2 regions of the Lysinibacillus sp. 10T31 genome follow, and region 2 is predicted to be linked to the other one. Evidence: predicted binding sites of a transcription regulator. Region 2 holds the regulator's gene; the other holds the start of a gene.
What was found. Region 2 encodes CtsR, which represses protease genes until heat stress. Its sites were predicted from a motif close to ATGGTCAATAAAGGTCAAACA; they were not measured.

Region 1 (16,313 bases), on a different contig from region 2:
CATGCTCCTCTAACCATGCTTTCGCTTTTCGGCAAGACGTACAACTTGGTGATGTAAATAAAGTTACTATCATACTGACACATCCTTTCCATTTAATCATTATCTATAAACCAGTGTGTTAAATTAGAATTAATGTAATGTAATCTACATACCATTATACAGTACTCTGTGATGTTTGAATATAGTTCCAATAAAAAAAAGAATAACCTCATCACGCGAAATTTTCTGTCTAATTATATAACTTTTCAAAGCAGCAGTTACTTTTTGGCATGTCTAATGGACTACTAATAATATTCCCATTCGTAGCGCATTTTAAACACTCATTTCCGATTGTTTTTGTTCTCATTTAAAAAATTTAAACGAGAATATTGTCAGTTCAGTGTGTACAATATAGACGTATATTTACTAATATTGGTTGCATTTTCAAAAAATAGCCCATCACCATTACGTTTAGTTGATTTCCGTTCCGACTGGGCGCTTTCCTGAGATGCTAATTAGATAAAAAAAGCAGCAAAAATAGCATATAATTTTTTTTGGAGAATGAACACCGCCAAAAGTCTGACTTTGCACACTTGCATTTCACCGAGCGTTTATAATATAATTTTTTGCAATAAATCAATTATGTCTTTGGTGAGTTCTCCTCATCTATACAGATGGAAGACGGTTATTGAACTAAATAAAAAACGCTGACGAAGAGTAGTACATATGCATTTTACACGTTTAGAGAGTCTGTGGTTGCTGCAAACAGATCGTGTAAGCATTTGGAATGGACTTCCGAGTTAGCTTTGTGAACGTCTTAGTTTCCTTACTGGAGTCTATTAGCAGAGCTCGTCCCTTCACGTTACGAAGTAAAGTGGCCGATTTAGGCAAGCTGGGTGGTACCGCGGATTCAAACATCATTCGTCCCTTCATTAGAAAACTAATGAGGACGCATGATGTTTTTTATTTTGGATCAATGGATCAGGTCTTATGTAAAGACTATCTGAGGTAACAAAGTTCAAGGAGGAAATGACAATGACAACTATTTTTTCAGGCGTACAGCCAACAGGTATTGTAACTCTAGGGAATTATTTAGGGGCGTTTAAGCAATTCCCTGCATTACAAGATGAAGGAGATGCTGTTTATTGTATCGTCGATCAGCATGCAATAACAGTTGCACAAGATCCACAGGAATTACGTCAAAATATTCGCAACCTAGCAGCTACTTATATTGCTACTGGTATCGATCCTAAAAAATCTACATTATTTATTCAATCAGAAGTGCCAGCTCATGCACAAGCAGGCTGGATGTTACAATGTGTTGCATCGATTGGTGAGCTTGAACGTATGACACAGTTCAAGGATAAATCTCACGGTAAGGAAAGCGTATCTGCCGCTCTACTAACATACCCACCATTAATGGCAGCAGACATCCTTTTGTATAATACAAACATTGTGCCTGTCGGTGATGATCAAAAGCAGCATATTGAGCTTACTCGTGATCTAGCAGAGCGCTTTAACAAACGTTATGGTGACGTTTTAACGATTCCTGAAATTCAATTACCAAAAGCAGGGGCTCGTATCAAATCACTACAAGAACCTACTAAGAAAATGAGTAAATCTGATCCAAATACAAAAGCGACAATCAAGCTTTTAGATTCAGCGAAAGATATTGAGAAAAAAATTAAATCTGCTGTTACTGACTCTGATGGTATTGTGGCATTTGATGTGGAAAATAAACCTGGTGTTTCTAATTTACTAACAATCGAATCTGCCATTTCAGGCGTATCTATTGACGATCTTGTAAAAAAATACGAAGGCGTTGGCTATGGTGGTTTCAAACAAGGTGTGGCAGCAGCGGTTATCGATCACCTGACTCCAATCCAAGAGAAGTTCTATAATTTGGTAGAATCCTCAGAATTAGATATTATTTTAGATGCAGGTGCTGAAAAGGCAAATGCAATTGCAAGTGCTACATTAAAACGCATGGAAGAAGCAATGGGCCTTGGTCGTGCACGTCGCTAAAAAGAATACTTTATCATAGAGATGATCGTAAGAGCTTGGCCAAAAAGAGAGTAATTTAAGAGTCACATCTTATCTTTTTCATCTATAGTTTTATCGTAACCAAGATCAAGCACAACAGCGCATAATACAACGGCTGATCCAATGGCCATGTAAAACGCTGATGTATGTGCCATGTACTTAAAAACTACTAGCCAGGAATATCCGAGTGTCCGATAATTCAAATACAAGATGAGATTCCCTACAGAGAGAATCAATAAGCCATAGCTCATTAAAAATAAAAAGAGTCGGAACAAGATTATGGCATCCTTTCTATTTCTTCTTACTTATCATCTATTCACAAAACTATAAAAAAAGACGTCAGCCACGTAAATTGGCTGACGTTTTTTTATTGATCATATTAAATAAAGTAAGGCTCTTCTGTAAAACAAGGTGTTGATTTCCGTTCCGACTTGGCGCTTTGTTGTTGCTGTCGCTTCGCTTTCGCACAGAGCAGATCTTCCTGGGGGCGTCCGATGAGCCGCTTCACTCGCGCTGCTCGCTCCAGGGTCTCGGGCCACCACGATGGTGGTCACGAAGGCGTTATCACAGGATGTGATGGTTTTAGCCTTCGTTCCCCTATCGCTGATCCCCAAGGAGTCGCCCAGTCTCCACTCCAATCAACCACTTCTCTTAGCGTGTATCTTCTGGCATGTCAATCTAATTTATAGTGATAAAACAGCCCTTTTGGTGAATACTAAAAAACAGTGGGAGATGAAGAACCTCCCACTGATTATAGTTTTACTTTATTATTCCTCGATTTTTTTGAATAGTAGACTAGCGTTGTGTCCACCAAACCCAAGTGAGTTACTCATAGCATATTTAATCTCTGCTTTTCGAGCTTCATTCGGTACATAATCTAAATCACAATCTGGATCTGGATCTGTTAAATTAATTGTTGGTGGTATAATGCCTTCTTTAAGTGCTAGCGCTGTGAAAATAGCTTCAACACCACCAGCTGCACCTAATAAGTGACCTGTCATTGATTTTGTAGAACTCATTGCAAGCTTATAGGCATGTTCACCAAAGACTGTTTTTACTGCCTGTGTTTCAAATAAATCATTATAAGGTGTACTTGTTCCATGTGCGTTAATATAGTCTACTTGTGAAGCCTCTACGCCGCCATCATTTAAAGCTTGCATCATTGCACGAGAAGCACCTTCTCCTTCTGGAGCTGGAGCTGTAATATGATGTGCATCCCCTGTTGCACCATAGCCAAGAACTTCTGCGTAGATTTTTGCACCGCGTGCTTTTGCGTGCTCATACTCTTCCAAAATAACAATACCCGCACCTTCACCGATAATGAAACCATCGCGATTTTTATCGAATGGACGGCAAGCAGTTTCTGGATCTGTATTTAAAGATAATGCAGTATTTGCGCAGAAGCCTGCTACTGCCATCGTAACGATTGGCGACTCTGCACCACCAGAAATCATTACATCTGCATCGCCACGTTCAATTACTTTAAAAGCATCCCCAATGGAGTTTGTACCTGAAGCACAAGCAGTTACTGAACAAGAGTTAATGCCCTTTGCCCCAAAGTGAATCGATACTTGGCCTGAAGCCATATCCGGAATCATCATTGGAATGAAGAATGGACTTACACGTCTTGCTCCGCGCTCTTGGAATGTTAAAAATTGTTGTTCGTATGTTTCCATACCACCGATTCCAGAGCCAATCCAGACACCTGCTCGTGGTGCTAGTTCTTCATCGATTGTTAATTGTGCATCTTCCATCGCCATGATAGACGCTGCTAAGGCATACTGTGTAAAGCGATCCATTTTACGAGCTTCTTTACGTTCAATATACGTTTCAATATTGAAGTCTTTCACTTCAGCGGCAATTTTTGCTGCGAAAAGATCTTTATTTAAACGTGTTAATTCACCAACGCCAGATTTTCCTGCTTTAATGTTAGTCCATGTTTCTTCGATGCTATTTCCTAGCGGTGTAACTGCGCCAATTCCTGTAATTACTACTCGTCGTTTACTCATTGTCTTACTCCCCTCAAGCATTTTCGTTTTTTATTTTCCCCATCTAATTGTAACGGCACCCCATGTTAAGCCACCGCCAAATCCAACAAGTACTAATATATCATCATCTTTAATCTTACCTGCCTCAAGCTCATCTACCAAGGAAATACCAATAGATGCTGCCGACGTATTACCATATTTGTGAATCGTTTTCGACATTTTTTCCGGTGGTAGTTCTAGACGCTCACGAGCAGATTCCATAATTCGAATATTCGCCTGATGCGGCACTAAAAAATCTACGTCTTCTTTTGTTAAACCAGCTTTTTCTAATACGTTTACTGCAGATTCACCCATTTGACGAACTGCAAACTTAAATACTTCACGACCATTCATAGCGATTGTGTCTTGCTGTGTTAAATACAAATTCTTTCCACCTGTACCGTCAGCACCAAGCTCAAATGATAAAATACCTCTACCTTCTGATACTGGACCAACAACTGCTGCACTTGCACCGTCACCAAATAACACAGCGGTATTACGGTCTTCCCAATCAAGTACTTTCGACAGTTTTTCAACACCTACTACTAAGACATATTTATAAGCATTTGATTCTACAAATTGCTTTGCTGTCACTAAACTATATATAAATCCTGCACATGCAGCCGCTTGGTCCATCGCAGCTGCATTGACTGCTCCAATTTGCTCCTGAACCATACATGCTACACTTGGAAAGTTTTGATCTTGTGTTACTGTTGCTACAAGTATTAAGCCTATTTCCTCTGGTGTAATACCTGCTTTTGCAATAGCCTCTTTTGCTGCAGCTACTGCTAAATCTGAAGTTTCTTGGTCATCTGCGGCAAAATGGCGTTCTTCAATCCCTGTGCGAGTACGAATCCATTCATCCGAAGTGTCCATAATTTTTTCTAAATCAAAATTTGTAACGACCTTCTCCGGAACGTATTTGCCAATTCCTATAATACCAGCGTTCATTTAGCAACCCCTCTGCTTTCTTACTATCAATTATTAGTAACTGGTCTTAATTATAACTCATAATGAAGGAGAGGTGCAAGATGAATTAAATTTAACGTTCCTCATTACCATAACGTGGGGGGTGATTTCCGTTCCGACTTGGGGCGTCCGATACGCACAGCCTCCACTCCAATCAACTTATATACATGGCATACGATTTAACAAATGTCATCTCCAATTTTTAGAGCTGATGCAAGAAAAGCATTTTTTTTTGAAAAGTGAGGCTAAAAAATTTAATAATGGCGGTTAATGAAAAAAAAGCTGCAAATAAATCCGCAGCTTTAGCCTACCAATTGTTAACATATATATTATCAACAACGCAAAAGTCGATATCGTAAAAAGATGAAAGGTGGCTCTCGCATGAATCTGCGTACGTCCAAACTATTCTCTAATAGGTCGTTAAGGATCACGTTCTCTTTGGAACACTTAGTGATCTGAAGAAATCGCTTGATGGGTTGCAGCACAGAAGGTTTCAAACGACGTGTTGTACGTTTCTTTTTGTTAGGTTTGCTACCGTAGTTGTGTCAACGTAATGGCTGACGCTTTAATCGTCTGGTGTTGTGGTGGTGTTTTTGGTTCAATAAACAACGTTGAGTAATACGCATCCGCAATGGTAATCAAGTAAATCACAAAAAGTAATTGCTTCATTCAATGGTTCAAAAATTCATTTCTCCCTTTTTTCAGTTCTATTAATTCGAATTGTCTAGTTATAATACGAATGGTACGTAAAAAAGTTTCAAATAAAAAATGACTAACGCACAGATGACCCAATAAGCCACCTCGGTATGAGATAGCTTAGAACTACAACATTAGTTTGAATAATAGATAACCATACGTTAACCCTTTTACACCATAAAATAAAATTGCAGTGAGTATGAACCATGCTTTTTTTTATCCAATACTTCAACCTTTTCTTTACTAGTCTTTTTCTCTATAACTTCTTCAATTAAACAACCACAGACACTCCCTAGCAATCAGCATTTACGACGTCTTCGAATTTCGCCGATCCTACTGAAATTGCATGCAAGTACAAAAGGAAGATTATCGTTGTGACAAATTCGCCATGTTTCACAGAAAAGGTTTTTTTTTTTTCGATTTATGTTATGATATGATAATGATATAAAAAAGTTCGGTTGAGGTGAAATTAATGCAATATATCGTAACATTCATATGGTCATTTCTACTAGTTTCAATGTTAAACTACGTAGTAAGCTCTGTACTTGGTACAGATTTTGATTTCCAAACTGCTGTTGTGACATCAGTTGTATTTACAATTCTTGTTTTCATCATCGGTGCAGTTATTCCAAACGAGTCAACTCCAGAAGCTGCAGACAATCATTAATTCAACTAGAAAAAACCTGTTTCGCTCAATGCGGAACAGGTTTTTTTGTTATTTTTCAACGATGCATTGACCGTCATGCATTCGAATGTGCAATGTTTCTCCTGGTAATACTTCACCTCGAAGCAATTCTTTTGCAACCGCAGTTTCAATATAACGTTGCACGAAACGTTTTAGCGGTCTAGCACCAAACTGAGCATCTGCTCCTTGTTCTACGACCCAGTCAATTACATTTTGTTCTACTTGTAAAGTAATATCTTGCTCTGCCACTCGTTTGACAAGCTGTTCGACATATTTCCAAGCAATCGCTGTAAAGTGCTCATCTGATAGTGCATGGAACATAATAATATCATCCATACGATTTAACAACTCTGGTTTAAAGTGTTGACGCAGTGCAGCCATCACTAAATCCTCCACTGCTGCATCGTCTTCTTTTGCTTCCATTAAATAGCTTGAGCCAATGTTAGAGGTTAAAATGACCACCGTGTTCGTAAAGTTAACCATACGACCTTGGCTATCTGTAATGCGTCCATCATCTAAAATTTGCAGTAAAATATTCGCAACATCAGGGTGGGCTTTTTCAATTTCATCTAATAATACAACTGAATATGGATTTCGGCGAACAGCTTCTGTTAATTGCCCACCTTCTTCATAGCCAATATAGCCTGGAGGTGCCCCTACAAGACGTGATACGCTATGCTTCTCCATATATTCACTCATATCAATGCGAATAAAATGATCCTCAGAATCAAACAGCTGTGCCGCTAGTGCCTTTGCAAGTTCTGTTTTACCAACACCTGTTGGCCCTAGGAATAAAAAGCTACCAATAGGTCGATGCGGGTCTTTGATACCAGCTCGAGCACGCCATACCGCTTCTGTAACAAGCTGTACAGCATTATCTTGTCCAACTACACGTTCATGCAATGTATCTTTCAAGCGCAATAATTTTTCACGCTCACCTTCTACTAGTTTCGTCACTGGTATGCCTGTCCAACGTGAAACGATAGATGCGATTTCTTCAGCTGTTACCTCTTCACGTAAAATACGTGATTCAGTACCATTCTCTAATTGTTTTTCCATCTCTTGAATTTCCTTTTCAAGTGTAGGAATTTTCCCATGACGTAGTTCGGCTGCTTTATTTAAATCATACTTACTTTCTGCTTCGTCTAAGTCACGGCGGTATTTATCAAGTTTTTCACGTTTTTTCTGAATGCCATGTAACGCTTCTTTTTCGGTTTCCCATTGTTTACGCATGCCCTCAGAGGATTCCTTCAGCTTTGTTAATTCCTCACTGAGTTGCTCTAGACGCTTTTTACTTGCCTCGTCCTTTTCCTTACGTAGTGCTTGCTCCTCAATTTCGAGCTGCATAATACGGCGTGTGACTGCATCCAATTCCTGTGGCATAGAATCAATTTCTGTTCGAATCATCGCACATGCTTCATCGATTAAATCGATGGCCTTATCTGGCAGGAAACGCTCCGTAATATAGCGATTTGAAAGCTCTGCTGCCGCTACGATCGCACGGTCATGAATACGCACCGCATGATGTAATTCAAAGCGCTCTTTCAAGCCGCGTAAAATGGAAACTGTATCTTCAATAGACGGCTCACGTACTAGCACTTGTTGGAAACGACGTTCTAAAGCAGGATCTTTTTCAATATACATACGGTATTCATCTAATGTTGTAGCTCCGATACAATGTAGCTCACCTCGTGCAAGCATTGGCTTTAACATATTCCCCGCGTCCATCGCACCATCCGTTTTTCCTGCACCAACAATCGTATGAATTTCATCGATAAATAAAATGATGCGTCCCTCTGAGTCTTTTACCTCTTTCAAAACACCTTTTAAGCGCTCTTCAAATTGTCCACGATAACTAGCACCTGCTATTAAGGCACTCATATCTAACTCATACAATATACAATCCTTTAATCCCTCAGGAACATCGCCCTTTACGATACGTTGGGCTAACCCTTCTACAATAGCTGTTTTACCAACCCCCGGCTCACCTATTAAGACAGGATTATTTTTCGTTTTGCGTGTTAAAATACGAATAACGTTACGAATTTCTTCATCACGGCCGATTACCGGGTCCATTTTACCGTTTTTTACTTCTTCAATTAAATTACGTCCAAATTGTTCTAATGGTTTTTTGTCATTTGTTTGTTGAAATTGCATATTTAGCACCCCTTTTCAATAATGTTAAGCGGAATCCCGTTTGCCATTCTGTTTCACGAAAAATGTTTGACCTTTTTTGACTAACTTTATTTTACAACACACGACAAACCTTCGCAAAGAATTAGCCCTAAAATTTCTCCCCTTACAACTGGAAAATTACGTTATAATAAAAGTATGTTGCTTAGATTTAGTATGTAAATTGTTCACCATCCTTTTGTAATAATTATTTAATTTTTACAAAAAGAAAGCGATGTGTTGGAGATATGGTTATTATGGATAGAATACAAGAAAAATTTCACGATCTTTTTCAAAAGCACGGTGTTTTTATTAAAGTGAATAAGTATAGTAAAATTTTTTTAGAGGGCGAACGTGCGAAAGAAATTTATTATATAAAAACAGGAGCTATCTCGATTAGTCAGGAAACAGAGAATGGAAAGGAATTAACCATTCGTATTTGTGGTCCAGATAGTATTATTGGTGAAGGCTCATTATTTTGTAACCTTACGTACAATTCTATGACTGCTAAAGTTTTAGAACCTTCTAGTTTATATGTACTAAGCCGTGATTCATTGGAACTTTTACTAGTGGAACAGCCTAATTTAATGGTTGAGTATATGAAGTGGTTGCAAACAGAAAATTTAAAGCATCAAAGTCGTTTGCGCGATTTAGTTTTAAACGGTAAAAAAGGCGCTTTATTTTCAACGCTCATCCGTCTTTCCAATACTTATGGTAAACCTTTAGAAAATGACACTATTTATATTGACCTCCCATTAACAAATACAGAAATCGCTAATTTATGTGCGACGAGTCGCGAGATGATTAATCGCATGCTGAATGACTTAAAGAAGCACAATATCATATCGTTCGAAAAAGGTTATATTACCATTCACGATCTACAATTTTTAAAGGATGAAATCGCCTGTGAGAATTGTCCGTTACAAATATGTCGTATCGATTAATTCGTTACACGCAAAATCCCCGCTTATGAGTTGTAAGCGGGGATTTCATATAATGATCAAGGAAATCATTGTGAATATTTTAATCTTTAAATGAGGGGGATTTCCGTTCCAGGCTACTCGCTTTCCTGTGGGCGAGCGTCGAGCCGCTTCCTCCGCTACGCTCCGTGCAGGGTCTCGCCTGTCTCGCTTTCCCACGGGAGTCGAGTAGCCTTCCACTCCAATCAGCGATAACGTAGAACTTTTATAAATTTTATATTATTTCAAAAGTGAACGCTATGGCTACTCACCATAATCAAACAGAAGAAATTTATAACAGTAATGCTATTGTACACCTAATCTTGCTGACGCTTCACTTTCGCACAAAACACTTCTTGCTGAAATTCCGTTTTATCGCTATAAATTAAAGTAACATGCCAGAAGATACATACTAAGAGAAGTGGTTGATTGGAGTGGAGGCTGGGCGACTCCTTGGGGATCAGCGTCACAGATGAGACCCTGGAGCGAGCATCGCGAGTGAAGCGGCTCATCGGACGCCCCCAGGAAAGCGCCCAGCCGGAACGGAAATCAACCCCTTATTTTGCAGAAGACCATACTTTATTTTATATGACCTCTTAATTCATTGACAAGATAGTTTTTTGACAGTAAAAAACCCCCGCTTACTGTTGTAAGCGGGGATTTTTTATTGTGCTTTAAGTGGACTTAGCGTACACCTAATGCCATTTTTGCATAGCGTGACATTTTATCTTTTGACCAAGGTGGATTCCATACAATGTTGACATTTGTACTTTTTACCTCCGGCAGCTCACTTAATGCCGTATTCACTTGATCAACAATAACAGGTCCCATTGGGCAACCCATAGACGTTAACGTCATTGTAACGGTTGCTACACCTTCTTCATCTAACTCTACATCATATACTAAACCTAAGTTGACGATATCAATACCAAGCTCAGGGTCAATTACATTTTCTAATGCACCTAACATGCTGTCTTTCATATCTTGATCCATCTGTATTTCTCCTTCCATCACAGTGTTAACTTAATCATAGCAGATGCATCTTATTATGCCAAATGCTGTGCAAGCCATTCAGTGGCTGCTAACATACCGTCTCGTGACACAGCATGGCCCGCTCTTTTATTAGCTAAGAATTTTAAGTTTTCTGTATTTGTTTCATAATATTTTTGTAAAGTTAAATAGAAATTATACGTATCATTGAAAGGTACAGTTTTGTCTAGCTCTCCGTGCCAAAATAACACAGGTCGTCCTGCGAATTTTTCTGGTGTTAGACTGATATCATATTTAGCAAGAAGCTCATTCGTTTGTTGTACTTCTTCTTCGGACATTGGCCAATCCACACCGCTTTTAGTGAATTGCTGTAATTGATACTCCGCTAATTTAAGAAACCCTGGTGCACCCATGCATACTGCTGCTGTTTTGATCCAATCATATTGCTTTAAACAGCCTGATGTTACTATTCCACCCATCGATGTACCAGCAATTCCAATTTTATCATTCACTAATAATTTTTTATTCTTTAATTCATTATATAATTGTTCAACTTCATGAATAGAATTTAAAACAATATCCCAAAAATGTAAGCTCATTTTCATCTCAGATAGGCCTTCACTACGGTCGCCATGTAATTTTGCATCTGGCAATAGGACACGCACCCCGCTGCCTACTAGCTGGTATGCATAATGTAAGTTATGTTCTTTTGCACTCATAAAGCCGTGTAAAAAAATCACTACTGGGGTTGTTTCATTCATATCTTCTGTATGTATATGTAATAAAGGAATATTTCCCCATAATTCTTTTTCAACAATCATCTTTGTCACTCCCAATTTTTGTCTCATCTTTATGTTAGCAAACTTTTCTCGATGTGACAAAATTTTGACGAATGGTTTACAAAGAGATACTATTCAAATTATAGGAAAGGGGCAATGAGCTATGAAACCGCATTTAATCGTTTTAGACTTAGATGGTACGTTATTAACGGACCAACAACAAATTTCAGCCAAAACTAAAAAAACATTATTGCAGGCAAAGGAACAAGGCCATCAAGTTATGATTGCTACAGGTCGTCCTTATCGTGCGAGTGATATATATTATCACGAGCTTGGCCTTACAACGCCCATCGTGAATTTTAATGGTGCTTATGTCCACCATCCAAAAAATGCTGCTTGGCAGACTATGCATACTCCTATTGATTTAGGCATAGTGCATAATGTCGTCGAGTCCATTAATAGCTATGAATACGAAAATATTATTGCGGAAGTTAAGGACGATATTTACGTGCATACAGAGGATGAACGTATATTAAATATTTTTAACATGGGGAATCCAAAAATTACTCTTGGAGATCTCTATACCCATTTACTTGATAACCCAACTAGTTTACTGATTCAAGCTAATGAAGTAAATTCCATGATTATTCGTGATCATTTACAGGCAGTTCATGCTGAGGTCATTGAGCATCGCCGCTGGGGAGCACCACTTCACATTATAGAGATTGTTCGCCGCGGCTTAAATAAAGCAGTGGGAATCGCTCATGTAGCAAAAGATTTAGGTATCCCACGCGAACGTATTATTGCATTCGGTGATGAAGATAACGATTTAGAAATGATTGATTACGCCGGCATAGGTGTAGCAATGGGCAATGGCATTTCTTCTTTAAAAAATATTGCCAATGAAATTACCACAACCAATAATGACGATGGCATCGCTAAAATACTCATCGATCGCTTGAAATTATCCTAGTTAAGTAGTGATACCCCATTTCCTGGATCATCACCGAAATTGTGGATGACACCTATTGAAACTTATACCAAGTTGATTGGAGTGGAGACTGGGCGACTCCTTGGGGATTAGCAATAGAGGAACGAAGGCTAAAACCATCACATCCTGTGATAACGCCTTCGTGACCACCATCGTGGTGGCCCGAGACCCTGGAGCGAGCAGCGCGAGTGAAGCGGCTCATCGGACGCCCCCAGGAAGCTCTGCTCTGCTCTGCGCGAAAGCGAAGCGGCAGCAACAAATGTTTTCTGTAGCGAAAGCAAAGCGACAGCTACAAAGCGCCCAGTCGGAACGGAAATCAACCACACGTTATGGTAATGAGTCATTTTTTCATTTTAACTTTATTCAGGAGTACTCTTTATTCGATGGGTACTTATTGAATAAAGTTAAAAATCCTGGGTTGCAATTATACTGAAACTCGATATGATAATATATCTATATAACATTTCATTAGAAATAGTTTAGAGAAACATAGAGTGGAAAGTGAAAGCTCGACACTTGTTCACCTGTTATGTAGTATAGGTATTTGAAAACTTCTCATATAGAATATTAAATTAGGGGGACAAATGATGAAAATTTTTACTGATAGTGGATGTGATTTACCAAAGTCTTACTATGAAGAAAACAATGTTGAACTTCTTCCACTACGAGTGCAATTGAACAATAATGAATATGATGATGTCATTTCAATTGATTCCAAAGAAATTTACGATGCTATTCGTCAAGGTGCTCGCCCAAAAACATCCCAAGTATCACCAGAGCTTTTTCTCAAGCATTTCGAAAATCTAGCAAAAAATGATGAGGAAGGAATCTATATTGCCTTTTCATCAGAATTATCAGGCACCTATAATACAGCTGTCATGATTCGCAATCAAGTACAGGAGCAATATCCTTCCCTTAAATTAGCTATCATCGATTCTAAATGTGCTTCGCTAGGTTTTGGCCTAGTAGTAGAAGAAGCCGTTCGACTCCGAAATACAGGTGCTTCATTGGAGGAACTCGAAGCAAAAATTACAGCCCTTACCCCTCAAATGGAACACTTATTTACGGTTGAAGATTTAGATTACCTCGCTAAAGGTGGACGTGTATCAAAGGCAAGTGCATTTCTTGGAGGGCTCCTAAGCATTAAACCTATTTTAAATGTAGAGGACGGTAAGCTTATACCGATTGAAAAATCTCGCGGACGCAAAAAAGCCATCGCTCGCATGTTAGATTTAATGCAAGAACGTGGCGATGATTTTTCTGAGAAAATTATTGGTATTAGCCATAGTGATGATGTGGACTTTGCCAACGAAGTAAAAACTTATATCCAAGAAAGATTTTCACCAAAAGCCATTCAAGTAACTATGATTGGTTCAGCTATCGGTTCACACGTAGGACCAGGTACAATTGCCATCTTCTTTACGAATAAAAGCTATCAAGCTTAACAAAAACCCCCTCCGCACTTAAAAAGTGTTGAAGGGGGTTATCATTTTATCTTGTCTTAACTACCTATAAAATCAATGAGGGATAAAGCTGCTCTTTATTATTGAGCATCTTGCTCCTTACGTCGTACTTTACCTCGTTTAATAATAACAACTACAAATCCTATGAATATAACCCATACTAATCCTAGTGCTACCATATAAGGTACATTTAATCCTTCATCATTTCTAACTTGATAAATCTCTACCATTTCACGATTTAAAATAACCGGATACACGTCTTTTTCATTAATACGAACTTTTTCCTCATGTAAAATACCATTTAGCATTTTACCTTCTCCAAGCTGAGCAGGTGTTAAATCAACGCGTTGTGTTTTACTAGTGTTGTTAACCATGATGACCCATTTCTCTTTATCAGATGTTCGTGTAAATACAAGTAGGCCATTTTCATTTGTAATAACTTCAAAATCACCGTTGCGTAATGTCTCAGATTTATTACGTAAAGATTGAACATTTTTAATATATTCGATTAACTCATCATCTGTTTTAAAGTTGAAAATTTGGTGCGTATCTGGCTTTGTTTCCCCGTTCATCGCAATTTCTGTACCATATTGCACAACTGGAACCCCTGGCATCATAAATAAAGCACCCATAGCCATTTTCAAACGCGTTGGTGGGAACATATTTTCAGCTGCAGAATCAAATGTAAAACGATGTGTTTCTAGGGAATCTACCATAATTTGAGTTGGCTTTTCACCTGTAAAAGGTTCCATCAACTTAGAAGAATCCATATCAACATTTTTAAATATATTACGGTAAATATCAGCCGTAGCCGGTGAAATGCTTGCATCAAAGTTTGCATCACTTTCTTCATTAGAAATCACATACAGCGATTTTTTCGAATCTTTTAATGCCTTAATCATTTCATTGATAAATCCTTTATCGACACCAGCAATATTTGTTAAACGGATCCCACCAACATCATATGTAGAAACAAAATCTGTTGCTGATTTAATAAGCGCTTCTTGTACATCTTTGTTTGTTAAGTCCCACTGTACTTGTCCATTATTTGTTGAAGCAATCCAGTCCTTTTTCGCTGGATCCTTTGCCCACTCATGATTTGGACTTACATTGTTTAGTGGGAAATCAACCATGATCGATACATTTTTAGCTTTATAGGCCTCAATGACGCTATGAAACTCCTCAGCTGTACCAAAATGACGCTCAATTGTAGAGTAGCTCGTCGGCATCGATCCATCATATTTCTCAGTGGCAAAAATCGGACCAATGGAAGCTATTGTAAAGCCCATCTCTCCGATAAATTTTAGTTTATCCTGTAGACCTGCAAAATCGCCTCCTGCAAACTTAGTAGGGTCTTGCGTATTTGTATCAAAATCGTTAGTGCCCGAACTATTAAAGAAACGGTCAACGAGTAAATCATAGATGCTTTCTTCTGCAATCGTTCTTGTCGTTGCTTCATCAGCATGTGCAACTGGTGTAGCACTCACTAATGTAGTTGCTAGTAAAAGCGATGCAGCTGTCGCACTTATCCACTTCTTGAATTTCACTTTTATTCCCTCTCTTTCAAACCAATCCATCGTCATTTTACCAAATAAAATAGTCACGTCGCTATCATTTCAAAATATTTTCCGAAAATGCAAAATTAATTACGGCAAAAAGGTGTCAACTTCTCCTATAAATTCATTTAGGGGCTTGGTCGGGGGAGCCGAGCGATTTTTTGAGCTACCTGAGTAGTTCTCTAGCATACCTGATCACTTCTACGGCTTACCCGATCACTTTTTCAAGCTACCTGAGCGATTTAAACTTCCCCCCAAAAATAAAAGCCGTGAAGCGAAATCTTCACGACTTTTCAAAATAATTATGCCAAGAAATTTATTCCCATTGGCAATTTGAAGCCTAAAAATAATGTAATGAATAAGAATACTGCAAATAAAATCCAAAACAGTCCTGTTGGTTTATTTTTCTTTTGACGAACTAATACCATTTCCATCATACCAATAACTAATATACCGCCTAGGAATTTAAAGCCGTAGAGCATACCCATATTAAAATCCATGCCTTTAATGAATAGTGCCCCACCCGTAATGATAATTAAAATGTAGAATAAACGTAATGTCATATGTAAGCCTTTTGACTGCTTGCCCATTAATGCCGCAATTAAAAAGATTACGATTGCAACTACCCAAGTAGTAATATGCAAATGCGTTTGGCTAGTTAAGAAATCCATTATTGTCCCCACCTCATATTCTTTTTTCTATCAAACTCTATCCTACCATGTGATGGAAAGGGTTTCAAACATTACAATAGTGTTCATGTAATATACATTAATTATGCCTCGGCATAATTGTTGCTGTCGCTTCGCTTTCGCGCAGAAAACATTTGCCGCTGACGCTTCACTTTTGCGTAGAAACCCGCTGAAAGAAGTTAAAAATCCGCGGAGGTAAACTCACGCGGATTTGAAAAATTATTCAAAATGATTTGCTAAAGTACCGATGCCTTGGATAGATACTTTCACAGTATCCCCAGCTTTTAAGAATTGTGGCGGATTCATGCCTTTGCC
Region 2 (16,313 bases):
TCAATTGCAGGTTCATCAAGCTTCACGCCGCCAGCAACTTTAATATATGCATCCTGAGCCTGTAGCATGAGGCCCATTCTCTTTTCAAGGACTGCCATAAGTAGTTGCACACGGTTTTGATCGACCCCCGTTGCCATTCGTTTCGGATAATTAAAGCTTGTTGGTGTTACAAGTGACTGAATTTCAACTAGAATTGGCCGTGTACCTTCCATTGAGGCTACGATTGTTGACCCTGCCGCCCCCTGTGAACGCTCCTGTAAGAACAACTCAGACGGGTTTAACACTTCCTTTAAGCCTCCCTGGAGCATTTCAAAGATAGCAATTTCATTCGTAGAGCCAAAACGGTTTTTTTGGCTGCGTAAAATACGGTGATTATGATGTCGTTCACCTTCAAAATACAATACCGTATCAACCATATGCTCCAGAATACGTGGCCCTGCAATTTGTCCCTCTTTTGTTACATGTCCAACTAAAAAAATGGCAATTCCCTTTGTTTTTGCAATTCGCATAAGTTCTGCTGTACATTCACGCACTTGTGATACACTACCAGGTGCACTCGTTACCTCCGGATGAAAAACAGTTTGAATAGAATCGACAATAACAAACTTCGGCTGCACATCGTCAATGGTCTGATTTAAAAACTCTAAATTCGTCTCAGAATATATATAAAGCTCTTGTGATACCACGCCTAAACGTTCTGCACGTAGCTTTGTTTGACGGATGGATTCCTCACCAGAAATATAGAGCACACGATGCCCTTTATTCGAAAGCAACGCAGATACTTGTAATAACAACGTCGACTTCCCAATCCCAGGATCTCCTCCAATTAACACAAGAGAACCTGGCACGATGCCTCCACCTAACACTCGGTTAAGCTCACCCATTTCTGTTGCAACTCGTGATTCCTCGGCAGCTTCAATCTGCATAATAGGGAGAGCCTTTTGGGTAACTGTAGCAGAGTGTTGGAATGCCCCACGTGGGCCTTTCGCGACGACTTCCACCTCTTCAACCATCTTATTCCATTCTCCACACCCTGGACATCTTCCCATCCATTTTGCGGATTCATAGCCGCAGCTTGAGCATACAAATTTTGTTTTTTTCTTTGCCAAATTGCATCCACCTCGAATATTTGTTCTTATGTTTATTGTACATAAAAAAGAACAGCTTGGCACTATAGCCTTGCTGTCCTTTTCAAATAAACAATTAACGGGCAGATGGGGGATGGAGAAGCCCCCACTGATGAAGATTATTTAGAAGTAGAAACTTCCTCTTTTTTCTTCACAACAAACTCATCATTTACGTAATCAATGATAACTTGGTCGCCCTTCTCTACATTGCCTTTCAGCAGTTCTTCCGATAAACGGTCTTCTACTTGTTTTTGCAATGAACGACGTAATGGACGAGCACCGTATTGAGGATCGTAACCTTCCTCTGCAATTTTCTCGAGAGCCGAATCCGTTAACTCTAACGAGATGTCTTGCTCTTTCAAACGCTTTGTTAAAGCATTCGCCATCATTGCTACGATTTCTTTTAAATGTTCTTTTTCTAGTGAGTGGAAGACGATCATTTCGTCGATACGGTTTAAGAACTCTGGGCGGAATGCTTTTTTCAATTCCTCGAGCATTGTACCCTTCATATCTTTATACTTCGTATCAGTACCACCAACATTGAAGCCAAGGTTTTTACGATATTTTAAAGTATCTGCACCAACGTTTGATGTCATAATAACAACTGTGTTGCGGAAATCTACCACTCGACCTTTAGAATCTGTTAAACGGCCATCTTCAAGTACTTGAAGTAAAATATTGAAAACATCTGGGTGAGCCTTCTCAATTTCATCTAGTAATACTACTGAATACGGTTTACGACGAACTTTTTCTGTTAGTTGACCGCCATCATCAAAACCTACATAGCCTGGAGGTGAACCAACTAAACGAGAAGTCGAATGTTTTTCCATGTACTCAGACATATCAACGCGAATCATTGCGTCCTCATCACCAAACATAACCTCAGCTAGTGCTCTAGCAAGCTCTGTTTTACCAACCCCAGTAGGGCCTAAGAAAATAAATGAACCAATTGGTCGTTTCGGATCTTTCAAACCAGCTCTTGCACGACGAATTGCGCGAGAAATTGCCTCTACTGCTTCTCCTTGACCTACAACTCGTTTGTGTAACTCTTCTTCAAGCTGTAATAACTTAGAAGATTCTTCTGAAGCAATTTTTGATACCGGAATTCCAGTCCACATAGATACTACCGCTGCTACATCATCCACTGTAACTTTTGACTCGGCTTTACCCTGCTCTTCCTTCCAATTTTTTCTCGTAGTTTCAATTTCATCTTTTAGCTTTTGTTCTGTATCTCTTAATGACGCTGCCTTCTCAAATTCTTGACCTGAAACAGCTGCATTCTTTTCAGAGCGCACATTTTCAAGCTTATCTTCTAGTGCCTTTAAGTTTGGTGGCACTGCGAATGAACGCAAGCGTACTTTAGAACCCGCTTCATCGATTAAGTCAATCGCCTTGTCTGGTAAGAAACGATCAGAAATATATCGATCACTCATTTTTGCTGCCGCTTCAATTGCTTCATCTGTAATTTTCACACGGTGATGTGCTTCATAACGATCACGTAAGCCTTGAATAATCTGAATCGCTTCTTCTACAGTTGGCTCATCAACTTGAATTGGTTGGAAACGGCGCTCTAATGCTGCATCCTTCTCAATATATTTGCGATACTCATCTAGTGTCGTTGCACCAATACATTGAAGCTCGCCACGTGCTAAAGATGGCTTTAAAATATTTGATGCATCAATGGCACCTTCTGCACCACCTGCACCGATCAATGTATGCAATTCATCGATGAATAAAATAACATTACCTGCTTGGCGAATTTCATCCATTACTTTTTTCAAGCGATCTTCAAATTCACCACGATATTTAGTTCCAGCAACAACTGTCCCCATATCAAGTGTCATAACACGTTTATCACGAAGAATTTCTGGCACTTCATTATTAATAATTTGCTGTGCTAAGCCTTCAGCAATAGCTGTTTTACCAACACCTGGCTCTCCGATTAATACAGGGTTATTTTTTGTACGACGTGACAAAACCTCAATAACACGTGTAATTTCCTTGCTTCGACCAATGACCGGATCTAAAGTGCCTTCACGAGCAATTTGCGTTAAATCACGCGCAAGGCTATCTAATGTTGGTGTATTGGCAGCCTGTGCAGCTTGTTGGCCAGACTGAGCATTATCGTTATTGCCTAATAACAATAGCACTTGCTGACGAGCCTTATTCAATCCGACACCAGCATTATTTAATACACGGGCCGCTATACCTTCACCTTCACGAATAAGTGCTAATAGTAAATGCTCTGTGCCGATATAGGAATGACCTAATTTACGTGATTCATCGACTGATAGTTCTATTACCTTTTTAGCTCGAGGTGTGTAGTGGACAATTGGACCAACATCCTCTTTACCTTTCCCTACAAGCTCTTCAATACCTGCTTCAATCATTTGAGGACTAATATCAATGGCTTCTAATGCTTTTGCAGCAATACCGCCACCTTCACGGATAAGCCCTAATAGAATATGCTCTGTTCCAATTGATTCGTGTTTCCAACGAATTGCCTCTTCTTGTGCAAGCTGTAATACTTTTTGCGCGCGTTGTGTAAAACGATTAAACATCAAATGAATCCTCTCCTTTTCCCCGAATAATAGGCTTACTCATATTTTCTCGAGATAGTGCCTCACGAAGCATTTCAGCTCGTACGCGATCTCGCTCAGCAGGTGGCAAAACGTCACCTGCGTAATTCTGTAAAAATCCAGGTTGCATACTAACTACACATTCGTTTAATTTAGTCGCTTTAATACCTTCAATTAACTGTAAATCTACTCCTAAGCGAACATTGGATAGACAGGTAGCAGCTTCCTCACTCGTTAAAATTCGAGCATGTATTAAAGTGCCTAAAGCACGGTATACACGGTCTTCTAGTGCAAGCTCAGCTTTTTCCATTAACTTGCCTCTTGCATGCCGTTCTTTTTGAATTATTTTTTCAGCGACACTTTGGATATCCGCTAAAATATCATCCTCTGTTTTCCCTAGTGTAATCTGATTTGACACTTGGTAAACGTTACCTATATTTTCGCTACCTTCTCCATATATTCCTCTTACGGTCATTCCTAATCGTGTCATTGCATTAATGATTTGATTCATCTGACCCGTGAGTGTAAGGGCTGGTAGGTGCATCATGACAGATGCTCGCAAACCAGTACCAATATTTGTTGGGCAACTTGTTAAATAACCAAATGTATCTCGGAATGCATAAGGCAAAGCTTTCTCTAAGGTACGATCAATTTTATTGGCCTGCTCGTATGCCTTTTGAAGTTGAAAACTCGCTGTCATACATTGAATGCGTAAATGGTCTTCTTCGTTCACCATAATGCTAATGGATTCGTCATCAGATAAGAGCATGGAGCCAACTTGCTCTTTTTTAGCAAGCTGAGGACTAATTAAATGTTTTTCTACAAGTATTTGACGCTGTAAAGGCGTTAAATCTTTAATAGCAAAATATGAATAATTTTCTCGAAGTTCTGTACTATCCTTGATTGCATGTGTAACTGCCTGTTCCACATGTAATGCTTCATCCTCTGTAAAGGCTAATGGAAAACGATAACCATCTAAATTTCGCGCCAGGCGAATGCGTGTACTTATGACAATATCTGAATAATCGTCCTCCACACTCATCCATATTGGTGTAGCACGCTCTAAAAACGATTCAATCATCACGACACATCACCACCTTCAAATTGTAGCTGCTTCTCAAGTTCCTTCGCTTCATCACGAAGCTTTGCTGCCTCTTCAAAGTGTTCTTCATCTACAGCAATCTTCATACGTTTACGAATATCTTCAATTTGCTTTTTGATGACATAAACATTATTTCGAGCACCAGGCATTTTCCCTATATGTTGAGGACCAGCCTGTATACGGTTAAAGAGCTTCGGTAAATGCTCGCTAAAGGTGTCATAGCAGCTAGGGCATCCAAATTTACCTTCTTTTAAAAATTGTTTATACGTAAATCCACATCGTGGACATGTTTGCGGTTGTGGTGGTGCCTGCTGTTTTTCACCCACTTGTTGTTGCTGCCATGATGGTGAGCCAAACCAATTAGATAATAGCTGTTGAATAGATACTGGCTCTTGCTTAAATTCAGCATGAAATGGATGGAATTGCGAGGCGCAGACGTCACAATAATGGTGCTCCACCTTTTGGCCACTTTGAACTTGTGTTACGGTAACTGTCGCATTACGCTGCTTACAATGTTCGCATATCATTTCCATCACCTCTTTTATTTTTGCTATTCATATTTAATCGTTGTTAGCATTGCTCTTAAAATTTTTGCTCGAATGATATCCCGTAACGGGAGTTGAAAATCGATAGTTGAGCGATCAACTGCTGCTAACATTATTTTCGCTTCTCGCTTTGAAATTACCTGCTCATCAATTAGTCGATAAACTAAATCTTCTGCCATTGTTTGCGATGCCCCACCTTCTATTTGCCTGAGGACATCATCGATTAAATCAATTTGTGAATTCGCGCGGACACGTAAAATTCGAATGTATCCACCACCACCACGTTTGCTTTCAACAAGGTAACCTCGTTCGGCAGTAAATCTTGTATTAATTACATAATTTATTTGCGAGGGCACACATTGAAATTTATCTGCGATTTCACTACGTTTTATTTCAATATGCCCTTCTCCACCTAATTCAAGTACTTGCTTTAAGTAGCCTTCTATGATGTCTGATATATTACGCATTTTAGGAATACACCTCGCTTACTCCACTGACTTTGACTATCTTTGACTTTCTTTGAGTATATTATACAAAACGCTTGAAAATAATTGCAATTAATTCGCACATAGAAAAATCAAAGCGTTTTCTGTCCTTTTTATAAGATACCCTTTTCAGCTATAGAAAAAACGCAAGCATATGCAACTAGCATATACTTGCGTCTATAAAAATTATACCCAACGACCAACAATTGGATAACGCCAAGGCTCATCAGATAAAGCCTTCACAATACCGATAATTGGCGCAATAAAATAAATAATACCAAAAATAATCACGAACGGTATACCAATAAGCAAGAAGCTTAAAATACCCGAAATTGTAAGTAATACCACCATCACAACTTGGAACAATAAGGCTTGCACAGAAATACTCTTTACCTCTTCATCCGATCCAATTAAGAAAAATATTATTGGTACTAACCATGGCGCAAAAAACGCACTTGCGTGTATGATTACCTTAGACCATTTAGTTTCCATTTATATCAACCCTTCCATTTAATTTTTTATTTTATGTACTACTATTTACGGATCTATTCCTTAAATAGTTTCAAATATAATTGGATTTTAAAATCTTTTTGAAAGGCATGTGATACTCGATGGAATTTAATAACAAACTTGCAAACGAATACGAAAAAGGTATTCGCCGCACGCTACCTAGCTATGATGCAATGCTACGTTTGACACAAACCTTTTACCAATCTGCGTTACACGAAAAAGCTGCATTTTTAGTAGTTGGCTCCGGAAGTGGTAATGAAATTTTACAGCTCGCTGAGGAAAGACCACATTGGTCATTTTTTGGTATAGATCCGTCAGAAGCGATGCTACAAATTGCTGGTGAACGTTTAAAATCCCTACCTAATAATATTTCTTTATATCAAGGAACTATACTGGATACTCAGCTACCTGCAGTGAAGTTTGATGCAGCAAGCTGTGTATTAGTGCTTCATTTTATACAAGATGATCAAGAGAAGCTTGCAACATTAAAAGAAATAGCGAATAATTTAAAGCCTGGTGCCCCATTTGTTCTCGTCTCAAAATACGGGCAACTCGGTTCCTTAGAAACTGAGCTACAATTTGATTTATGGCGTGCTTATTGGCTACAGCATACAAAGCTAACACCATCGGACGTAGCTGAAATGGAGAAATCCATACGTTCTCTTTCATTTATGCGTGAAGAGGACATTTTATCACTACTACAGCAGGCAGGCTTTACAAAACCATCTAGATTCTTTGCTACCACTTTATTTGGTGGTTGGATATGTTATAAAGAAAGTTTCTTGTGAAGATATATACACCTGTTAGGATAGAATGAACAGAATTGAGGTGAATGCTGTGATACGCACAATTGGAATTACAAAAGACCAAAAGCTTATAAAGGAATTTCCTCTTGAAGATATACACAAAAACGAATTTGAATGGTACTGGGTCGATTTTAATTGCCCGACCGATGAGGAAGAACTACTGTTAGATACATTTTTTCATTTTCATCCACTCGCTATAGAAGATTGTTTAATGCGTTTACAGCGGCCAAAGCTCGATTTTTATGATGATTTCCATTTCTTTGTTATCCAAAGAGTTAATGAAGAATTAACAGCTGAGGAAGTAAACATTTTTGTTTCTAATAAATTTATTGTCACATTTCATAAAAACATAGCTCCAGAAATAGATCGAGTACAAATGATGTTAGAAAAACAGCCAAAAAATTGGGAACGCGGCACAGTATATTTAACATACCAAGTAATCGATAAAATTGTTGATAGCTATTTCCCTCTTGTCTATAAGATTGAGGATCATTTAAATGCACTAGAAGATGAGCTTACCTATCAAAGTAACCCCAATGCTATGAAAGTTGTGTTTGAATTCCGTAGTGATTTACTTGATCTACGACGCACCATTTTACCAATGCGTGATCTATTATATCGTATCCTTAACTCTTACCGATTTTCACTTAAGAAATCAGAACGAGCATATTTCGGAGATATTTACGATCATCTGCTTAAACTCACCGAAATGATCGAATCTAACCGCGAGCTCACTGCTGATATGCGTGATAGCTACATGGCGATGAGCTCTAGTCGCATGAATGGCATTATGATGACCTTAACAATTGTTTCAACAATCTTTATTCCCCTAACATTCATTGCCGGTGTTTATGGAATGAATTTTGACTATATGCCAGAGCTACACGGAAAATATAGCTACTTTATTGTACTCGCAATTATGATTCTTATCGTTTTATTTATGTTGGGAGTCTTTAAACTTAAAGGATGGTTCGGTTTATTTAAATCTTAAAAGTGATGTTGCTATAGCAATTCCTTTGGGACCAACGACACAGATTGAAGCCAAGCCTTCAGCCAGTTATTCTTTTGTCGACAAGCTGAAGGCACCTTAGAAATTTTTCTAAGGTGCCTTTTTACTGTCAGTAAGGACCACGATCATCAATTTTATCTTCGCCTTGCTGTGGAAATAAAAAGTATGCAAGTACCCCTGAAACTAATGTTGCACCGATAGTGATTAATAGTTGATCTAAGTCTGGTACATCAGCATAGTAGTTTCGTAACATGTAAACCGATCCAATTGCTACAATTACCATAACCGGAATGACAAATTTGAAACGCTTCTTCTCCATGTAATACCTCCTCAAAACTATTGTTACGTTCAATCTAAACAGTTCGTATTTTACAGGTTTCCTATTTCAAATTCAATTTACCTATTACCTTTTTAATAGTCTATTTCATGACTTTTAATCGACAATCATCTATAATACCTATAAAAAAATAAAGAAATAAACTAAAATTTTAACCAAATTTACTACAAAAAATAGTAGAATAGACTAAATACCATATATTTCGAAAAATTAACAAACTAAGCAATTCGATTTTTTATATACTTACTATGCATTTATAAAGAATGGAGCAAACAACAATGAGTTGGTTTACAAAAAAGAACGATTCTAGCTACTCAATTACATTAGCACCTGAAAATTATAAGAACAATGTACAATTGGATATTTCAAACCATCCAAAACTTCAAAAACAGTTGCAACTTTTAGATTTAACAATTGAGGATTTAGCCATCATTAAACAACTACAGCCTTTAGCTAAGGATTTAGTTCCTGAAATGGTGGATCAATTTTATGCAGCCATTAGTTTGAGCCAAGATTTGTTAGATATTATAAACAGAACGTCACAAATCGATCGTTTAAAAGTTACTTTACATAAGCATATGAGTGATATTTTCGAAAGTCATATTAATAACTCTTATATTGATGAACGGAAGGCAATCGCCGAAACCCATGTTCGAATTGGTCTACAATCGAAGTGGTATATCGCCTCATTCCAGTCATTAACAACGACATTTACACGCTTTACAAATGAGTTAGATATATCGAAACATGATGCAATACGTGCTATCAATGCCTTCTGCAAAATCATTAACTTCGAGCAGCAGCTTGTAATCGAAGCCTATGAAAAAGAAGAGGAACGCATTCGTACAGCAGCTGACGACACAAAACATGCACTTGTTACTACCATTCAAAAAACGGCAGAGGAACTCAATGGGATTAGCGAAGAAACAGCAGCTTCTTTATTAGTCATTTCTTCTCAAACGGATGATATCGCAGTAGCTACTAAGCAAGGCTTAACCTTCGTTGCTGATACACAAGAAAAATCCAGACGTGGACAGCAGCAGCTACAAGATCAAAATGATTTAATACAGGTTATTTTGCAAAGCGTAAACAGTCTCGAAGTTACGATGAACCAGTTACGCACATCTTCTCAAAAAATATCAGAGATTGTCGGGCTAGTTACAGGAATTGCAGATCAAACTAACTTATTAGCATTGAATGCTTCTATCGAGGCAGCCCGTGCAGGTGAGCATGGTAAAGGTTTTGCTGTTGTTGCAGAGGAAGTCCGTAAACTTGCAGAAGAAACAAAAAATGCTGTACAAAATGTTTCTCATCTCATTAAAGAAACAGAAAGTAATATTACAACAATGTCGAATTCAGTTATTAACGTGGATCAAAAGATTCAACATAGCGTAGATACACAAAACAGTTTATCTAAATCATTTAATGATATCGCCGATGCGGTTTCTGGAATTCAACAGCAGTATGTAAATACATCAAGAGATATTTCAGCAATCTCTAACTTGATTACTGAACTGTCACAAGGGGCAACACTAGTTTCCTCTTCTTCCGATTCACTTATTAATGTCGTAAATGAGTTAAAAATGTAAGCACGAAAAAGGGAAACTGACCGTATACGTCAATTTCCCTTTTTAATTTTAATGCGGTAATTCCCGTTTTTGTTTACGATGTTCTCTTCTTGCAGGGCCTGTTTCAAACAGACGTTTTTCTGCATCTGTTTCAGGATAAATTGCAGGAACTGACTTAGGTTTACCGTCATCGTCTACTGCAACCATCGTTACAAAGGATTCCGTCGTTAATTTTTCCTCACGAGTTTCAATGTTTCGTGAAATAACCCGAACGTAAACTTCCATTGAAGATCGTCCAGTTGACGAAACAATACTTTCAATTTCTAAAATATCCCCCACATGTGCTGCCGATAAAAAATCAACCGAATCAATAGAGGCTGTAACTACATGCCCTTTCGCATGCTTCATTGCTGTAATAGCAGCAATTTCATCAATATAAGCTAACACTCTTCCACCGAAAATGGAGTTGTGATTATTTGTATCTGGCGGTAATACGAGACGCGTTTGAACAGTACGTGACTGACCCATCGGTATTGCGTTGTTTGTCATAGTTCTTGCAACTTCCCTTCATGAATGTTCTTTCGTCATCGTATCGTAGAAAAAGAGTTGATGCAAATTAGAACGATTTCTTCATCGTAATAAATTTCATATCTGTCATTTCCTCAATTGCCCACTTAATACCTTCGCGTCCGTAGCCACTCATTTTTACGCCACCGTATGGCATATTATCAACTCTAAATGTCGGAATATCATTAATAATAACAGCACCTGCCTGTATTTCATCTGCTGCACGTAATGCATCAGGTAACACATTCGTATAAATTCCAGCATTTAGGCCAAGTTCCGACTCATTCACTAGTCGAATAGCGTCGTCTAATGTTTCATATGAAACAATTGAGACGATTGGCGCGAATGTTTCCTGACAAACAATTTTCATATCCGCCGTTACATTCGTCATAACAGTTGGCGTTAAAGCACGTTCCGTGAATGTCCCTCCTGTTGCAACTACCGCACCTTGTGACTTTGCTTCTTCAATCCATTGACGAATACGTTCAACTTCTTTTGGATTAATCATTGCACTAACATCAGTATTTGTATCTAGTGGATCACCTACCACTAATTTTTCTGTCTCAGCTACAAACGCCTTTGTAAATTCATCAATAATAGATGCATGTACATAAATACGTTGTAAGGAGATACAAACTTGTCCAGCAAAATTAAAGGCGCCTCCAACACAACGCGAAATAATTTTATCAATTGGTGTCGATGGCTCGACAATTACTGCAGCATTGGAACCAAGCTCTAAAGTGACTTTACGCAAGCCTACTTTTTCTTTAATGCCCAATCCAACCTTACCACTTCCCGTGAATGTCACCTTTTTCACGTATGGATGTGTCACGAGCGTATCACTAAGCTCACCACCACTACCGGTAACAATCTGTAGCGCACCATCAGGCAAACCCGCTTCCTTAAATATTTCAGCCAACACTATAGCACTTAATGGTGTTTGATTTGCTGGTTTTAACACGACAGTATTTCCGACTGCAAAAGCAGGACCTAATTTATGTGCCACTAAATTAAATGGAAAATTAAATGGTGTAATGGCTGAAATTACACCTAGAGGTTCTCGTTTTGTCCAGCCTATACGATCTCCTGCTCCAGGTGCAGCATCCATCGGTACCGTTTCATCCTTTGCTTGTTTAGCTCCCTCTGCGGCAAATTGATAGGTTGCTATTGTGCGTTCTATTTCAATTAAACCTGCTGATATTGGCTTACTTGCCTCTAAGGCCAAAATTTCAGCTAATCCCTCTTTACGCTGGCGCATGATGTCGACTACTTTATATAATATTTCTGCACGTTCGTAGGCTGTTGTCTTTTTAAACGTTTGGAATGCCTCCTGTGCACCTTCTATTGCTTGCTCCACGTCAGAAATTGACGCCTTAGCTACCTTTGCAATAACCTCACCACTATATGGTGATTTCAACTCATATGTTGCCTTTGTGTTCTGCCACTGGCCATTTATCCAAAGCTTTGTTTCCTTCATCCTTCAAATGCACCTCCAAAAAATCAAATTCTTCTTTATTTTATCACGAAGAGCTTGATGCTACAGCTGCTGCACTTACTGCCGCGAACATTGCTGCTTGCTGTGCTTGAATCAATAATTCAATAGAAGACATGATCGTCATTGATAAGGATTGTTGCACCTGCGCCATATCATAAATAGCAATTTGAATGGCCATAAATAACACAAATTCACGATGCCATTTTAGAAGTTTCATACCCTTTAACTCATGATATAAATCAACAATCTGTTGAAGCTGTGCCTGATTCACTTCAAGGATTGCTAAAAAGCCAAGTAATGGATAGTGCATCGTCTTGACCTTTACATCCTGATTTTTTAATGTGTCACGGATTGTCACAACATTTGGCACTAATTTATTATCATATTGAAGTGATAAGAATGTCAGTACTTGTGATAGCCATTGAAGCTCATTACCCGCATTAAAATTATACGTACGTAATTCTTTATAATAACGATTCATTGTTTCCGCACGTAGCTCTACATCCTCAGATGGGCTGCTTAACAATACTGCATAAGGAATATCATCGTATGACGTTAAAAACTTATGATGTTTGCGGATTGCATCATATAATGCACGGGCTGCCTGTGCATGTGCACGTTTCTCACTTTCCTTTTTAGTTAAAAAACTGTGCACCAATAAAACTAAAGTTTCCACTTCTAAATTTTGCTTCCTTCATTATGTGAACGTTGGTCAGTAAATTTTTTACTGCTTGTTCTGTATCCTCTTGCTCCATCAAATTTGCAGCAATACTATAACCTACCGTTGTTCTTAACGGAGATGTCCATGACGTTTGCTTTTTCATTTCTTGTAATACTTCTTTATATTTTACGGAGTCAAAGGGTTTTCCTGACGCTACATATTTGCTAGCAATAGCTAAAACAATTTTACGATCTACCGTCCGACCAACAGCCTTTGAAATATCCTCCACCGTATTTGTAAACTGATTTTCAATCATAACAAAATCCATGTTTGGCACGCTCCTTTTCCATATTTACGTAATTAAATAAAAAAAGGATTCATCCATTTTGACTCATCGCCATAATGAGGGGTTGATTTCCATTCCGTCTGGACGCTTTGTCGCTTTCGCACAGATAAAACATTTTGTTGCTGACGCTTCGCTTTTGCGCAGAGCAAAGCTTCCTGGGGGCGTCCGATGAGCCACTTCGCTTCGCTCCAAGAAATATAGCCTTACATACATTCTCCCAGAAAAATTAACATAGAAAAACAGCGACAATACTTCTTGCCGCTGTCACTAAAGTCTTTAAATTAACCCTAATTCCTTTAACTCCTCTGTTGAAAAGGCTCTTGATCTTGTTAAGTATCGTTTACCTTCAACGCCTTCAAGTGAAAACATACCACCTCTACCCTCGACAACGTCCAAGATTATTTGTGTATGCTTCCAATAGTCATATTGATTTTTATGCATATAGAAGGGAGCACCACCAATCTCTCCTAGGCAAACATCTTGATCACCTAATAGCAAGTCGCCCTCTGGATAACACATTGGCGAAGAGCCGTCGCAGCATCCACCTGATTGATGAAATATAACGGGTCCATGCTTTTCTTTCAATAATTCGATTAGTGCTAGCGCTTCTTCTGTTGCTGTAACGCGCTCGACCACGCTCATGCACCTCCCTATTGATTAGAAGAAACCAAGTTTGTTTTCGCTGTAGCTAACTAATAGGTTTTTCGTTTGTTGATAGTGAGCTAACATCATCTTATGGTTTTCGCGACCAACACCCGACATTTTGTAGCCACCGAACGCTGCATGTGCAGGATAAGCATGGTAGCAGTTTGTCCAAACACGTCCTGCTTCAATACCACGGCCGAAGCGATAAGCTGTATTCATATCACGTGTCCATACACCTGCACCTAAACCGTATAATGTGTCATTCGCAATTTCTAATGCTTCTTCTTTTGTTTTAAATGTTGTTACAGCTACAACTGGCCCGAAAATTTCTTCTTGGAAAATACGCATTTTATTGTGTCCTTTGAAGACAGTTGGCTTAATGTAGTAACCATTTTCAAAACCTGATCCTACATTATTTTTCTCTCCTCCAATTAGACATTCGGCACCTTCTTGCTTACCAATATCTAAGTAAGAAAGGATTTTTTCCATTTGCTCACTTGAAGCTTGCGCACCCATCATCGTATTCGGATCAAGTGGATTCCCAACTTTAATCGCTTCAACACGCTGTAGGACACGCTCCATAAATTTATCGTAAATAGACTCTTGAATTAATGCACGAGAAGGACATGTACATACTTCACCTTGGTTTAATGCGAATAATACAAAGCCCTCAACTGCTTTATCTAAAAAGGCATCATCTTCGTCCATAATATCCTCAAAGAAAATGTTTGGCGATTTGCCGCCCAATTCTAGTGTAACTGGAATAAGGTTTTGTGAAGCATATTGCATAATTAAGCGACCTGTCGTTGTCTCACCAGTAAAGGCAATTTTACCGATGCGTGGATTCGACGCTAGCGGTTTTCCTGCCTCTAAGCCAAAGCCATTGACAACATTTAGTACACCTGATGGCAATAAATCTTCTATTAATTCTACGAGCAACATAATCGAAATTGGTGTTTGCTCTGCAGGTTTTAACACTACACAGTTTCCTGCTGCAAGGGCAGGTGCTAGTTTCCAAACAGCCATTAATAATGGGAAGTTCCAAGGGATAATTTGACCTACTACCCCAATTGGCTCATGGAAATGATAAGCAACAGTATCATTATCGATTTGGCTTACTGAACCTTCTTGTGCACGTAAAGCCCCCGCAAAATAACGGAAGTGATCAATTGCAAGAGGGATATCTGCATTTAATGTCTCACGTACCGCTTTTCCGTTATCCCATGTTTCGGCAACGGCAAGCTTTTCTAGATTTTGTTCTATGCGGTCCGCAATTTTAAGTAAAATGTTTGCACGCTCTGTTGCGGATGTTTTTCCCCATGCATCTTTTGCGGCATGTGCTGCATCAAGCGCAAGTTCAATATCCTCAGCAGTAGAACGAGATACTTGTGTAAAAACTTGTCCAGTAACAGGTGTAACATTATCGAAGTATTGTCCTTTCACTGGCGGTGTCCATTCCCCACCAATGTAATTATCATATTTCTCCTTGAATTGAACTACCGACCCTTCAGTGTTTGGAAATGCATAAACCATTTTACTTCTCCCCTTTACACAAAATAATGAGAAAATAATCTACAAATATCGTCATTTTTTATCGAAATAACGATATTTTCATAGATACCCTCTTACACAATATATTGTCAGAAACGAAAAATAATTTCAACTTTTTTTAATTTTTTTAAATTAATACTAGAATCTATAAAAGTAGGTTGGTATGAAAGCACATGGAACGAAGTAGGAGTGAAGAGGAGACTCATGAAAAACATTTTCCAGGAGTGGCTTGTGTAAGCAGTGGCGAAGAGCTATTTTTGCTAGAAAAGCTTCTAAGATTCACGGTGTGACCAACTATAATGTATACTTAAAAATAATATAAATGTATAGGAGAACAGTATGCGCATTAATAAATATTTGAGTGAAACAGGTATCGTGTCTCGTCGCGGTGCGGATAAATGGGTAGAAGAAGGTAAAGTAACAATTAATGGTGAACTTGCTACAGTCGGTAGTCAAGTAGAAGCTGGTGATCTGGTTTGTGTTGATGGAAAAGAGGTAAAGAAAGAAGAACAACTCGTATATATTGCCTTAAACAAACCAGTGGGAATTACAAGCACAACAGAACGTCATATAAAAGGAAATGTCGTTGATTTTGTCAATCACCCTCTTCGCATTTTCCATATTGGACGACTAGACAAAGAGTCAGAAGGACTATTATTACTGACAAATGATGGTGACATCGTCAATAAAATTTTACGTGCAGAAAACCATCACGAAAAAGAATATATCGTGCAAGTTGATAAACCTATTACGGAGCAATTTATCAAAAAAATGGGGGCTGGTGTAGATATTTTAGATACGACAACCCTACCTTGTCATGTTGAAAAAATATCTGATAAAGTCTTTAAAATCATTTTAGAGCAAGGCTTAAATCGTCAAATACGTCGTATGTGTTCGGCTCTTGGCTACTCCGTTAAGCGTCTACAACGCATTCGTATTATGAATATTAAGCTTGGCAATTTAAAAGTTGGACAGTGGCG

Region 1: the regulator CtsR is predicted to act here: its motif matches at 8,620-8,640, upstream of AC1DCY_RS10335 (ATP-dependent Clp protease ATP-binding subunit).

Annotation. Positions count from the first base shown of each region.
Region 1 covers NZ_JBFTHS010000014.1:100,900-117,212, forward strand. The annotation lists gene spxA (transcriptional regulator SpxA) at 1-70, opposite strand, end outside; T-box leader at 678-911, shown strand; gene trpS (tryptophan--tRNA ligase) at 1,015-2,004, shown strand; gene AC1DCY_RS10315 (hypothetical protein) at 2,397-2,636, opposite strand; gene fabF (beta-ketoacyl-ACP synthase II) at 2,790-4,031, opposite strand; gene AC1DCY_RS10325 (beta-ketoacyl-ACP synthase III) at 4,062-5,000, opposite strand; gene AC1DCY_RS10330 (YjzD family protein) at 6,187-6,381, shown strand; gene AC1DCY_RS10335 (ATP-dependent Clp protease ATP-binding subunit) at 6,430-8,556, opposite strand; gene AC1DCY_RS10340 (Crp/Fnr family transcriptional regulator) at 8,829-9,515, shown strand; gene AC1DCY_RS10345 (hypothetical protein) at 9,984-10,130, shown strand; gene AC1DCY_RS10350 (metal-sulfur cluster assembly factor) at 10,215-10,523, opposite strand; gene AC1DCY_RS10355 (prolyl oligopeptidase family serine peptidase) at 10,577-11,341, opposite strand; gene AC1DCY_RS10360 (Cof-type HAD-IIB family hydrolase) at 11,463-12,272, shown strand; gene AC1DCY_RS10365 (hypothetical protein) at 12,373-12,723, shown strand; gene AC1DCY_RS10370 (DegV family protein) at 12,878-13,735, shown strand; gene AC1DCY_RS10375 (alpha-amylase family glycosyl hydrolase) at 13,834-15,300, opposite strand; gene AC1DCY_RS10380 (YisL family protein) at 15,612-15,980, opposite strand; gene AC1DCY_RS10385 (fumarylacetoacetate hydrolase family protein) at 16,218-16,313, opposite strand, start outside.
Region 2 covers NZ_JBFTHS010000008.1:54,046-70,358, reverse strand. The annotation lists gene radA (DNA repair protein RadA) at 1-1,109, opposite strand, end outside; gene AC1DCY_RS06615 (ATP-dependent Clp protease ATP-binding subunit) at 1,247-3,691, opposite strand; gene AC1DCY_RS06610 (protein arginine kinase) at 3,681-4,790, opposite strand; gene AC1DCY_RS06605 (UvrB/UvrC motif-containing protein) at 4,787-5,335, opposite strand; gene AC1DCY_RS06600 (CtsR family transcriptional regulator) at 5,359-5,820, opposite strand; gene AC1DCY_RS06595 (magnetosome magnetite crystal formation protein family) at 6,025-6,330, opposite strand; gene AC1DCY_RS06590 (class I SAM-dependent methyltransferase) at 6,450-7,136, shown strand; gene corA (magnesium/cobalt transporter CorA) at 7,186-8,145, shown strand; gene AC1DCY_RS06580 (hypothetical protein) at 8,273-8,482, opposite strand; gene AC1DCY_RS06575 (protoglobin domain-containing protein) at 8,779-10,089, shown strand; gene AC1DCY_RS06570 (acyl-CoA thioesterase) at 10,138-10,617, opposite strand; gene AC1DCY_RS06565 (aldehyde dehydrogenase family protein) at 10,685-12,112, opposite strand; gene AC1DCY_RS06560 (DUF4003 family protein) at 12,156-12,806, opposite strand; gene AC1DCY_RS06555 (DUF4003 family protein) at 12,766-13,119, opposite strand; gene AC1DCY_RS06550 (hypothetical protein) at 13,183-13,350, opposite strand; gene AC1DCY_RS06545 (DUF779 domain-containing protein) at 13,414-13,773, opposite strand; gene adh (aldehyde dehydrogenase) at 13,795-15,315, opposite strand; gene rluF (23S rRNA pseudouridine(2604) synthase RluF) at 15,673-16,313, shown strand, end outside.